Regions from separate parts of the Paenibacillus sp. MMO-177 genome, predicted to be linked through region 2. Evidence: predicted binding sites of a transcription regulator. Region 2 holds the regulator's gene; the other holds the start of a gene.
What was found. Region 2 encodes Rex, which represses fermentation and respiration genes when NADH is low (regulators of the CRP and FNR family bind a similar motif). Its sites were predicted from a motif close to TTGTGAAATATTTCACAA; they were not measured.

Region 1 (5,618 bases), on a different contig from region 2:
AAGCAGGTGAGTGAATGGATTCGTACGACATTACAATTATCGGAGCAGGCGTGAGCGGCATATTCGCCGCCCACGAATTAGCCGCAAGCGGGCGGAAGATTTTGTTGCTGGATAAAGGCAAGAAGCTGGAGGAACGAACCGATCGTTATATAGGGTTTGGCGGTCTTGGCTTGTCGGAAGGCAAATATAACTTTACGAATGATTTCGGCGGGGAGTTGGAGCGGAAGACCGGCTACGAGGCTGCGCTTACGTTGATGGATGACGTGGATACGATTCTGTGCGAATATGGGGGAGGTGCAGCGGAGCTTTACAGCACCTATGATCTTGAACTATCCGAGCGGGCAAGGGAGGCCGGCTTTGGCGTGCTCACGACAAAGACCAGGCATTTAGGAACCAAACTTTCAAAGGTCGTTCTAGAGCGCATGTATGACTATTTGAACGCGTATATAACAATGAAGTTTGAGTCGGAGCCTGTCCGTATCCTTCGGAAGGATAACGGGCGGTTTGCTATAGAGCTGCCTGACGAGACGGTTATTGATTCCGGACAGGTCATTGTGGCAACCGGCAGAAGCGGGAACGATTGGCTTACCGGCCAATGCGAGAATCTTGGTATTGGCAGGGGAGAAGCGAGGGTCGATCTAGGGCTTCGAATCGAGATGAAGGGCGACCAGCTTGCTTCGATTCTGCAGCGTTCATTCGAGACCAAGCTTAGCTTCGAAGGAGAAGACTACACGGCTACAACTTACTGCATGAATCCGCGGGGCAGGGTTGTGCTCAAGCTTCAGGAAGGACTAGCCATGCCGGATGGACAGAACTTCCGCGAGAAGGAGGAGGGCAGCTCCAATCTAAACTTTACGCTTTTTGTGCCAAACCGGTTTGCTACGCTTAAAGAAGCCGATGATTACTTGAAACATATTGTAGGCGGGATTAACCGCGGGCGGAATCGGATTGCTGCTCAAAGGCTGGGTTCTCTCCGCAGAGGGGAAGAGCACTGCTCTGGCAGCAAAGACAACTTCAAAAGCGTTATGCCAACGCTGGAAGCGGAGTTTGCGGAGCTGAGGGAGGAAGTGCCGGAGCGGTATATAGAAGCCACTCTGGCGTTTCTGAGCGCTTTGGAGAAGCTTTTGGGAGAACCCATTGATGAAGATACCATTCTATACGCGATTGACGGGAAGCTATATTCGCCTGCAATCGAGACAAGCGGGAGATTCGAAACGAATATTCAAGGATTGTACGTTATCGGAGACTGCTCCGGCACAACGCATTCCTTATCCCAGGCAGCTGCAAGCGGCGTTTATGTAGGCCGTCTGCTGGCAGGGAAGAAAGTATAAAAAAGGGACTCTTTCGAGTCCCTTTTTCGACGGTGTTGTAAGTTTCGATGAATTCCCACAATCATGCAACAGAAAACCAGGTGCAATCTTTACAGATCGGTACACAATTCCATCAGGTATCGCTTTTCCGATCGTGATTGCTCGCGTGTTACAGAAAGTATTCTTTAGCACAACGCCTCGCTTCTTAAGTGATGAGCAGTAAAATTCTTCTAGTAGTCCTTGCCCCTATACAGGTCCAATGGAACCACACCTCTCTTCACCGTCGATAATTATGATGTCCGTGCTGCAAAGAAGTTATGCAAGGCTCATTTAAAAATTAATTGTGTCCCATCCGTTTCCATCTACGCTCATGATTAGAGGTCTCCGGAAATTTTTCACCGCGTTTGAGTCGTACCTTCTGCGGATTGGTGATACCCATATGGAAAGAATTATCGCCAGTTTCAATATAGACGCCATCGTTTGGCGCGCTGTCGCCCGGGGAAAACAATGTCCATTCGCCCATACTTGTTCACCTCCTTGTCCGGTTTGTAGTATTCACCGGAGAAGGGGCGGACATGAAAGGCAGAAATCGGGAACGGCGGATGACTTGTCAATGAGTAGGCGATTTGCTATACTGTGTAGATGCGAGTAATAATCTCGTTCCTTGCCCTTTCGGGGGCCGCTTAGTCCAAAAGGAGGTGAAACACAATGCGCAAATATGAAGTGATGTACATCATTCGTCCGGACGTTGAGCAAGAAAACGTTCAAGCCATCGTCGACAAATTCAGTGGCATCATTAACAATGGCGGGGAAGTCACGAAGCAAGATGTGATCGGTAAACGCCGTCTTGCGTATGAGATCAATAAGATTCGTGATGGTTACTACGTTCTGGTTCATTTCAACGCGAACAACGAAGTTGTTAATGAGCTTGACCGCATCATGAAAATTACGGATGAAGTTATCCGTTTCTTGATCGTCAGAGACGTTGCTTAATCCACGCTAGATGTTCGATTGGGAGGTCCAGAGGCGATGTTGAATCGTGTAATACTGATTGGCAGATTAACAAGAGACCCCGAATTGCGTTATACGCCCGCGGGTGTAGCAGTTACGCAATTTACGATAGCAGTAGACCGGCCGTTTACAAGCGGTCAGGGCGAGCGCGAAGCGGATTTTATTCCGGTCGTAACTTGGCGGCAGTTGGCTGAGACATGCGCCAATTACTTGCGTAAAGGTCGTTTAACAGCGGTAGAAGGACGCATTCAAGTGCGTAACTACGAGAACAACGAAGGTAAACGCGTCTATGTGACGGAAGTTATTGCCGATAACGTTCGCTTCTTGGAATCTAACCGTGAAGGCGGAGCTTCGCAAGAGAGTGGCGGTTATGCCGGAGGCAATAACAACAGTGGCGGCGGATCTTTTGGCGGCGGCGGCGGTAACGCTCCTTATGGCGGCGGTAACGGCGGCGGCGGAAGCCGGCCTAGTACTCCACGCAACAACAACAGCCGTGATCCGTTCTCGGATGACGGTCGACCGATCGATATATCAGAAGATGACTTGCCATTTTAATTGAAAGGATGGGTTCGAATGAGCTTCAAGCAAAGAGAAGGCGGAGACGGAGAGCGTCCAGAACGCAAATTCGGCGGCCGCAAAGGCGGACGCAACAAACGCCGTAAAGTATGTTTCTTCACTGTGAACAAAATCACTCACATTGACTATAAAGATACTGATCTGCTCAAAAAGTTCATCAGCGAGCGCGGCAAAATCCTGCCACGTCGTGTAACTGGAACTAGCGCGAAATACCAACGTCTGCTGACTGTTGCTATCAAGCGTGCTCGTACTGTAGCATTGCTGCCGTACACAACTGAGTAGTTCTTTTGGAAGAAAGCCTATTGGGAAACCAATGGGCTTTTTTTCTTTTATTTTATAAAATAGGAATTGATCATTTGGCGGAAGAGGAATACAATAAGATATAGTTCGTGCATACAAGTCGTTGATAATGCTGGGTCTTCATTGTGAATAATTTCACTTTAAATGACAGATGTGGAATAACGGCTTATGCAAGTAAATCAATTGATCGATTACAGATGGAAAGAGGGATGCATTCGTATGTCTGAAACCGTAACGAAATTACCTGAAGAATCCGGTTCTGTACGTGAACTGGACGTGCTTGAGCAACTGCTGAAGCCAGAAATTCAGCAATCGCTGACTCAATTGGTGGAAAACCTGCCTAAACTGGCAGAACTGGTGACTCTGCTCACTAAAGCTTACGATGTGGCTACAACCGTAGCGAACGACAAGGTTCTTGTGAACGATATGGTTCACGGCTTTGGCGAATTTGTTAAACCAATCGTAGATACGACTAAAGGCATCGCTAACGCAGCTGTTGAAGCTGGCGACCGCGCACAGGCCGATAATTCTACAATTGGTCTCTTTGGCATTCTGAAAATGCTGAAGGATCCGCAAGTACAATCCACACTTCGTTTTGCCCAATCGTTCCTGAACGTATTGGCTGAGCGTAAAAACGGTTAATCATACAAGAGCGGAGGGTAAACATGGCTAAGCAAATTTTAATTCTTGGCGGCGGTTACGGCGGTCTTCTTAGCGCACTGACAGCTCGCAAATACATTTCGGCTGAAGAAGCCGAAATTACACTGATCAACAAAACTCCTTACCACCAAATCATTACCGAGCTTCACCGTCTGGCTGTTAGCGGCGTTAACGAAGGAAACGTAGCTCTTCCTTTGGATAAACTGCTGAAAGGCAAATCGATCAACCTGGTTATCGACACTGTAGATAACATTGATCCGGAGAAAAAACAAGTGAAGCTGGCTGGCAACGGCACAGTTAGATACGACCAGCTGGTTGTCGCTCTCGGCGGCGAAACAGCATTCTTCGGCATTCCAGGCCTGGAAGAAAACAGCCTGACGCTGAAATCGGTTGAAGAAGCGAAAGCCGTTAGCGCGCATATCCAAAACCGCATTGCAGCTTACGCGCAATCGAAAAACAAAGCAGATGCAACAATCGTTGTTGGCGGCGGCGGCCTGACAGGCATCGAGCTGATCGGCGAGATCGTTGATATGCTTCCGAAATGGTGCGAACAATACGGCGTTGACAAGAGCGAAATCTCCCTGTACAACATCGAAGCTGGTCCAACGATTCTGATGGGCTTCCCGGCTGACCTTCTTGAGCGCGCGAAATCCAGCCTGACTAACCGCGGCGTTAACCTGATCATGGGTGTAGCGGTTACGGAAGTTCAAGGCAACAAAGTTATGCTGAAAGACGGCAGCTCCATCGAGACGAATACTTTCGTATGGACAGGCGGCGTTACAGGCAACCCTGTAGTCGCTAACTGTGGCATCGAAGTAAACCGCGGCCGCGCTTCGGTAACGGAATTCCTGCAATCGACATCCCACTCGGATATTTTCCTGGCTGGCGACAACGCGTTCGTTATGGGTCCAGAAGGCCGCCCGTACCCGCCAAGCGCGCAAATCGCATGGCAAATGGGCGAGTGCATCGGTTACAACCTGTTTGCGCAAGGCAAAGGCATTCCGATGAAATCGTTCCAATTCGTTAACTCCGGCGTACTTGCGAGCCTTGGCCGCAAAGATGCAATCGGTACGATTGGCGCTAGCCAGCTGAAGCTGAAAGGCACGGCAGCAACTCTGATGAAAGAAGCAAGTAACGTTCGTTACCTGACTCACGTAAACGGTCTATTCTCGTTCTTGAAATAATTTTTGCTGAAAAGCGAAACCGTTTCTCGGTTCGTCCGTATGAATAATAAAATAAGCATGACCTTGGAGGAGCCTGCCACAAGCGGGCTCCTTCTGTCTATTTTTGAGGAGCCCGCATAGATGCGGGCTCCTTTTGTTATGCTGAAAAGAAGGAGGAAGGAGCGAAAATGGAGTTTATTCTATATTTGGCTATTATCATTGTATCCACCAAGCTGGCTGGTGCGTTATCGGTGAAACTGGGACAGCCGGCCGTGCTTGGAAAGCTCATTGCAGGCATCATTATAGGACCGGCTGTGCTTGGCTGGGTGAAACCCGATGATTTTATCGGTCATTTCTCGGAGATTGGCGTTTTGCTGCTTATGTTTATTGCGGGTCTCGAAACGGATCTTGATCAGCTGAGGAAGAACTGGAAGCCATCCTTTGCGGTAGCGATTGGGGGCATCATTCTGCCTTTTGTCGGAGGGTATGGGATTGCTGCAGCGTTTGGATTATCGAACAACGAGGCCCTGTTTCTGGGGCTGCTGCTCTGCGCGACCTCGGTAAGCATATCGGTGCAGACGTTGAAGGAAATGAATAA
Region 2 (5,618 bases):
TCATGTATAGAACGATGATGAAATCGAAGCTGCACCGGGCTACCGTTACGGAAGCAAACCTGAACTATGTCGGAAGCATTACCATTGACGAGGATTTGATGGATGCGGCCGATATCTGGGAAAATGAAAAAGTGCAAATCGTAAACAACAACAACGGCGCGCGTTTTGAAACGTACGTCATTACCGGCAAACGCGGCTCCGGCGTTATTTGCCTGAACGGCGCGGCAGCGCGTCAGGTTCAGCCGGGCGACCAGGTCATCATAATTTCTTATGCTTCCATGTCCAACGAAGAAGCGCGCGCTCACAAGCCGATCGTTACGATTTTGGACAGCGATAACCGTCCGCTGAAGAGCTTGTCCGAGGAAATTCACGCAACCGTTCTGTAATGCTCCGGTTCCAGCGCTATGTAACGAATGGCATGGGGTATGAAAAGCATCCCCGAAACAAAGAATGAGCATAACACTCCTCAATTCTTTGGTGAAGGCGGGATGCGTAATGTTTCAACAAATGTTCGAAGCCATGAACGAAATGCTGGATCACCTGATTGAAGCTTATCCGGCTGCAACCGGCGAGCAAAAAGCCCAATTCGATGAGCAGCTTGTCATGCTCAAGAAAATGAGCGATTCCCTCGTTGAGCATTGGATTGATTTCGAAGAAAAGTTTTCTTGCTTTGTGGAACAGCATGCAGCTGCTTTGGAAGGCCCAGTGACGCAAATGATTTCGCCGCCTCTGCTGGCGATGGAGAGCAGCTCGGAGCTTGGCGAGCCGCCTGCTCAGCCGTCGCCGGCGGCAGAATCGGCTGCTCCTGTGCCGTCGCCAACCAAAAAGCCAACTGCGCCGCCGCAGGCTATGCATTCTGCCAAGCAGGCGGAAAATCATGAACCAGTATCAGCCGAGGAAGCTTACAATGCGGAACTTGATATGGAAGTGCCTTACGAATACGCGATGATGATCTCGAAGGGGCAGGGGTATTATAAATTATTTATGTTTTCCGACGCTGCCATTCATTTTCATTCTGCGGTTTCCTATCTTCCGGAATGCAATCTGGCCCGGCTTTATCTGGCAATGACGCATATGCATCTGCAAAATTGGAGTGAGGCGCAGCGGCATTTCCAATTGCTGGTTTCATTAACGGACTATCCGAAGTGGCGTGCTTTAGGCTATAATGCCCTTGGGTGCATTCAAGCGATTTATATGAATTTGGAACAGGCGGAGCAATTTTTTCTCAAGGCATACGAAACCTGCCCAAGCTTCAAGGACCCGTTAAACAATTTGAAAAGTTGTAAAGAAACGCCGCAGCAATTATCCTTATTTTTCGGCAGTACCGAGCTTTGCTGCTTATGAGGGGATAGAAACGTAATGAAATTTGCAGTATTGGATCTGGAAACGACAGGGCATAGCGTCAGCGACGATATTTTGCAGGTAGGTCTCGCCGTACTGAACGACAACCTCGAAATCGTTGAAACCTATAGCTCCTTTGTACGCCCTACAATAGAAATTCCGGCATTTATTACGCAGCTGACCGGAATCGACGCCGATATGGTGGCGGATGCTCCGGAATTGGATGAGGTGCTCATGCAGCTTATCCCTTATCTGGAGGATGCCGTTCTGGTCGCTCATAACGTGAATTTCGATGCCGGCTTTTTGAACCAGGCGCTTGACCGTTGCGGCTATCATCCGTTTATCGGACGGCGGCTGGATACGATTGAGCTGCTAAGAATTTTGTATCCGTCGATTACGACGTATCAGCTTGGAGCTGTAACCGAGCTGTTTGGCATTGCCCATGACCAGCATCACCGGGCCGACAGCGACGCGATAGCAACCGCCGAATTATTCGCTCAATCCGTACAAAAGCTCAGACAGTTGCCGCTGCTCACTTTGCAGCGGCTATCCTTTCTTATAGACAACGGGAGCGATCTAAGCTGGTTTATGGCCGAGACGTTGAAATATGCCGAGCTCCATACCTCTATCGATATGAATGCTTACCAATATTTCAACCAATTCGCGCTCAAAGCCGGAGAATGGACGGACGAACAGCCGGCGCGCGCCGATCAGGAGGAGGAACCGCTTAAAGACGTTTCCTTCGAGCAGTATCTGGACGGAATCCGTCAGCGCTTTATGGAGAAGTATCCGAATTACGAAGAGCGCGAAGCGCAAACAACGATGTTCCGCGAGGTTTACGATTCCTTGTGCAATGACCGCCATCTGCTTATCGAAGCGGGAACGGGCACAGGCAAATCGCTTGGTTATCTGATTCCTGCGCTTTATTACGGCATTCAACAGGAAAGCAAAATCGTGGTCAGCACTCATACGATCAATCTGCAGGAACAGCTTCGTCAGCGGGATGTACCGCTGCTTCGCGAGATTTTACCTTTTGATTTCCGTGCTTCGATCTTCAAAGGCAGGGGCAATTATTTGTGTCTGCGGAAATTTGAAAGTAAAATCAATGCGAAGGATCTAGTTGCTCCCATTGATGACGCCATTACGGCATCGCAGATGGTCGTTTGGCTGAGCGAAACGGAAACCGGCGACCAGGAAGAGCTGAACTTCGGCAATAAAGGCGCTGATTTCTGGTCAACCGTAGCAAGCGATGCGGATTCTTGCCTTAATCGTCAATGTCCGTGGTTCAAGCGCTGCTATTACCATCGCGCCAAGCATGAGTCTAATATTGCCGACGTATGCATTACGAATCATTCGATGCTGTTCACCGATGTTCAAGCGGATCACCGTCTGCTGCCAAGCTACAGCCACCTGATCATTGATGAAGCGCATCATGTGGAAGAAGTAGCGGGCAAGCATCTCGGCATGCAATTAAATTATTTCTCCTTGACCCATCAGACAACAAGATTATTCAAGGATGCCCGATCCGGTCTGCTTCCGGCGCTTAGGCTTCGTCTTCAGCAGGAAGATGACGAACGGGTTCAGGCATGGACGGAAACGATCGATACGGTTATTCCCGTGTTCCAGGACGTGAAGGAGCATTGGGATAAGCTGTTTGAGCTTCTGTATGCCTTTGTGGGTGAGTCGGGAGAGGCCGGCAACGATAACGGTCAGGCCGTCTGCCGTTTGCGCAGCGATACGCCGCCGAAGGGCTGGGACGACGTTCTGACGATTGAGAACAACGTGCATACCGAGCTTAGCCGCGTTGTAAAGACCGTTGATAAAATGGCTTCGGATATCAAGGACCGGCTTGACGATCAATCGATACAAGGCCTGATTACGGATTTGAACGGCGTAGTCCGCGATTTAACCCGGGTGAAGGATGATCTCCGTACGTTCCTCAAGATGGAGCAGAACTCGGAAGTGTATTGGATCGAGGCAAGCACGACATATCGTTACCGTTCCGTTCACTTGTACGCGGTGCCGGTTGACGTAAGCAAGCAGCTTCAACAATATTTCTTCGACGTGAAGGATAGCATTATTCTTACCTCCGCCACCTTGTCCGTCCATAAATCGTTCCAATATGCGGAAGAGCAGCTTGGACTTGAAGGCTTTGAAGAGAATAACCGGCTGAAAACCGTACAGCTTCCTTCGCCGTTTAATTATCGGGAGCAGGCTCTGGTCATTATCCCGCGTAATTTCCCGACCCTGAAGGGCTCGGCGGGCGATCCGCAGTTTATTTCCATGCTGGTAAGCTCGCTTGCCGATTCGGCTGTGGAGACGAAAGGCCGCATGCTTGTGCTGTTCACCTCTTACCGGATGCTGAAGCAGGTCTACGAACCGCTTAAGGAAGCTTTGGCGGGCTCCGGCATTCAAGTGCTGGGCCAAGGCATCGACAGCGGCAACCGGACGAAACTGACTAGACGGTTCACCCAGCAGCCGGAGACGGTGCTGCTCGGCACAAGCAGCTTCTGGGAAGGAGTGGACATTCCGGGCGAGGCTTTAACCTGTCTGGCAATTGTCCGTCTGCCGTTCCAGCCGCCCAATCATCCGCTTGTTGAAGCGAAGTCGGAGCTCTTGCAGAAGCAAAAGCAGAATCCTTTCATGAAGCTGTCGATTCCGCAGGCGGTCATCCGCTTCAAGCAAGGCTTCGGAAGACTTGTGCGCACGGCGAAGGACAAAGGAATTGTTATTATCTACGACACTCGCGTCATCGATACGTATTACGGCAAGCACTTCCTCTATTCGCTGCCCGGTCCAAAGATTGAAACGATGCATATCGACCAGATGGTACCGCGGATGCGGGAATGGCTGCAAACGGAAGAGGAGGAAATCGGGTGAAGCAGGCGAAAATTTCGGAGGCCGTTGTCAGACGGCTTCCTATCTACCTGCAGGTGCTGAACGAATTGTATAACCGTGAAGTGCAGACGGTTTCATCGCAGGAACTCGGGCTTAAGCTGGATCTCAATCCGGCTCAAATCCGGAAGGATCTTGCTTATTTCGGCGACTTCGGGCGCAAGGGCATAGGGTACGACGTCTCTTATCTCATTGAGAAAATTCAGCAGATTCTAAAGCTCGACCAGCGGATTAACGTTGCGCTTGTTGGCGCCGGCAATCTTGGACATGCCTTGTGCAATTACAATAAGTACTCCAAGGACAATATGAAAATTGTCGCGGTGTTCGATGATCATCAAAGCAAGATCGGCACGATGATCAACAACCTGACTATTCAGCCAATGGACAAGTTGAAAGAGACCGTGCAGGAGAACAATATCCGCATTGGCATCATTACCGTACCCGGTCCCGAAGCGCAAAACGTGGCCAATCAATTCGTGGAGGCAGGGATCGAGGGCATCCTGAATTTCGCGCCGGCGATTTTGCGTTTACCCGACCATATTCGCATTCATCATGCGGATTTTACGAGAGAGTTGCTCAGCTTGGCTTATTATTTGGAGAAGGAAAGGAATGAGCAGGAAAATGGCGCAGTTGTGGATTGAGAACGGCTTGTTCGTAACTATGAACGATGCTAATGCGGTTTTCCGCGGCCATATGGTCGTCACGGACAACCAAATTACATATATCGGAGCGGAGGCTCCGTCCGGACTGGACGAGCATGTTGAGCGTCTTGACGGCAGCAAGCTGGCTTTTATGCCGGGGATTATTAATACTCATGGCCATGCTGCCATGTCGCTGCTTCGCGGTTATTCCGATGACCAGAATCTGCAGGTCTGGCTGGAGCAGAAGATGTGGCCGATGGAAGCAAAATACGTCGATCAGGATACGCGTGCGGGAAGCGCGCTTGCGATCGTGGAAATGTTAAAGACCGGAACGACAGCTTTTGTCGATATGTATGACCGGATGGATCAGGTTGCGCAGATGGTACAGCAATCGGGAATCCGCGGCGCTCTGACGCGCGGCGTTATCGGATTGTGCCCGGAGGAAATCCAGCAGGCGAAGCTCAAGGAAGCTATCGCTTTTGCCCGGGATTGGAACGGTAAAGCCGATGGCCGCATCACAACGATGATCTCCCCGCATGCCCCATATACTTGCCCGCCGGATTATATCGAGAAATTTGTGCAGGCTGCGCATGATTACGACCTGCCGGTTCATACTCATATGTCCGAGACGCTTGCCGAAGTAGAGCAAAATGTCCGCGACTACGGTTCCCGTCCGGTGGAGCATCTGGACAAGCTTGGTTTCTTCTCGCGTCCGGCGCTTGTGGCGCATGCCGTGCATCT

Region 1: a site for Rex is predicted at 3,321-3,338, ahead of WFK81_RS18050 (DUF1641 domain-containing protein). Genes of this name have one in related genera too.

What each region holds. Positions count from the first base shown of each region.
Region 1 is NZ_JBBCUR010000004.1:549,503-555,120, reverse strand. It holds gene WFK81_RS18075 (NAD(P)/FAD-dependent oxidoreductase) at 15-1,331, shown strand; gene WFK81_RS18070 (YjzC family protein) at 1,648-1,833, opposite strand; gene rpsF (30S ribosomal protein S6) at 2,019-2,303, shown strand; gene ssb (single-stranded DNA-binding protein) at 2,340-2,876, shown strand; gene rpsR (30S ribosomal protein S18) at 2,895-3,179, shown strand; gene WFK81_RS18050 (DUF1641 domain-containing protein) at 3,417-3,839, shown strand; gene WFK81_RS18045 (NAD(P)/FAD-dependent oxidoreductase) at 3,863-5,041, shown strand; gene WFK81_RS18040 (cation:proton antiporter) at 5,209-5,618, shown strand, end outside.
Region 2 is NZ_JBBCUR010000003.1:290,424-296,041, reverse strand. It holds gene panC (pantoate--beta-alanine ligase) at 1-10, shown strand, start outside; gene panD (aspartate 1-decarboxylase) at 3-386, shown strand; gene WFK81_RS12405 (hypothetical protein) at 496-1,344, shown strand; gene dinG (ATP-dependent DNA helicase DinG) at 1,360-4,221, shown strand; gene WFK81_RS12395 (redox-sensing transcriptional repressor Rex) at 4,218-4,877, shown strand; gene WFK81_RS12390 (amidohydrolase) at 4,846-5,618, shown strand, end outside.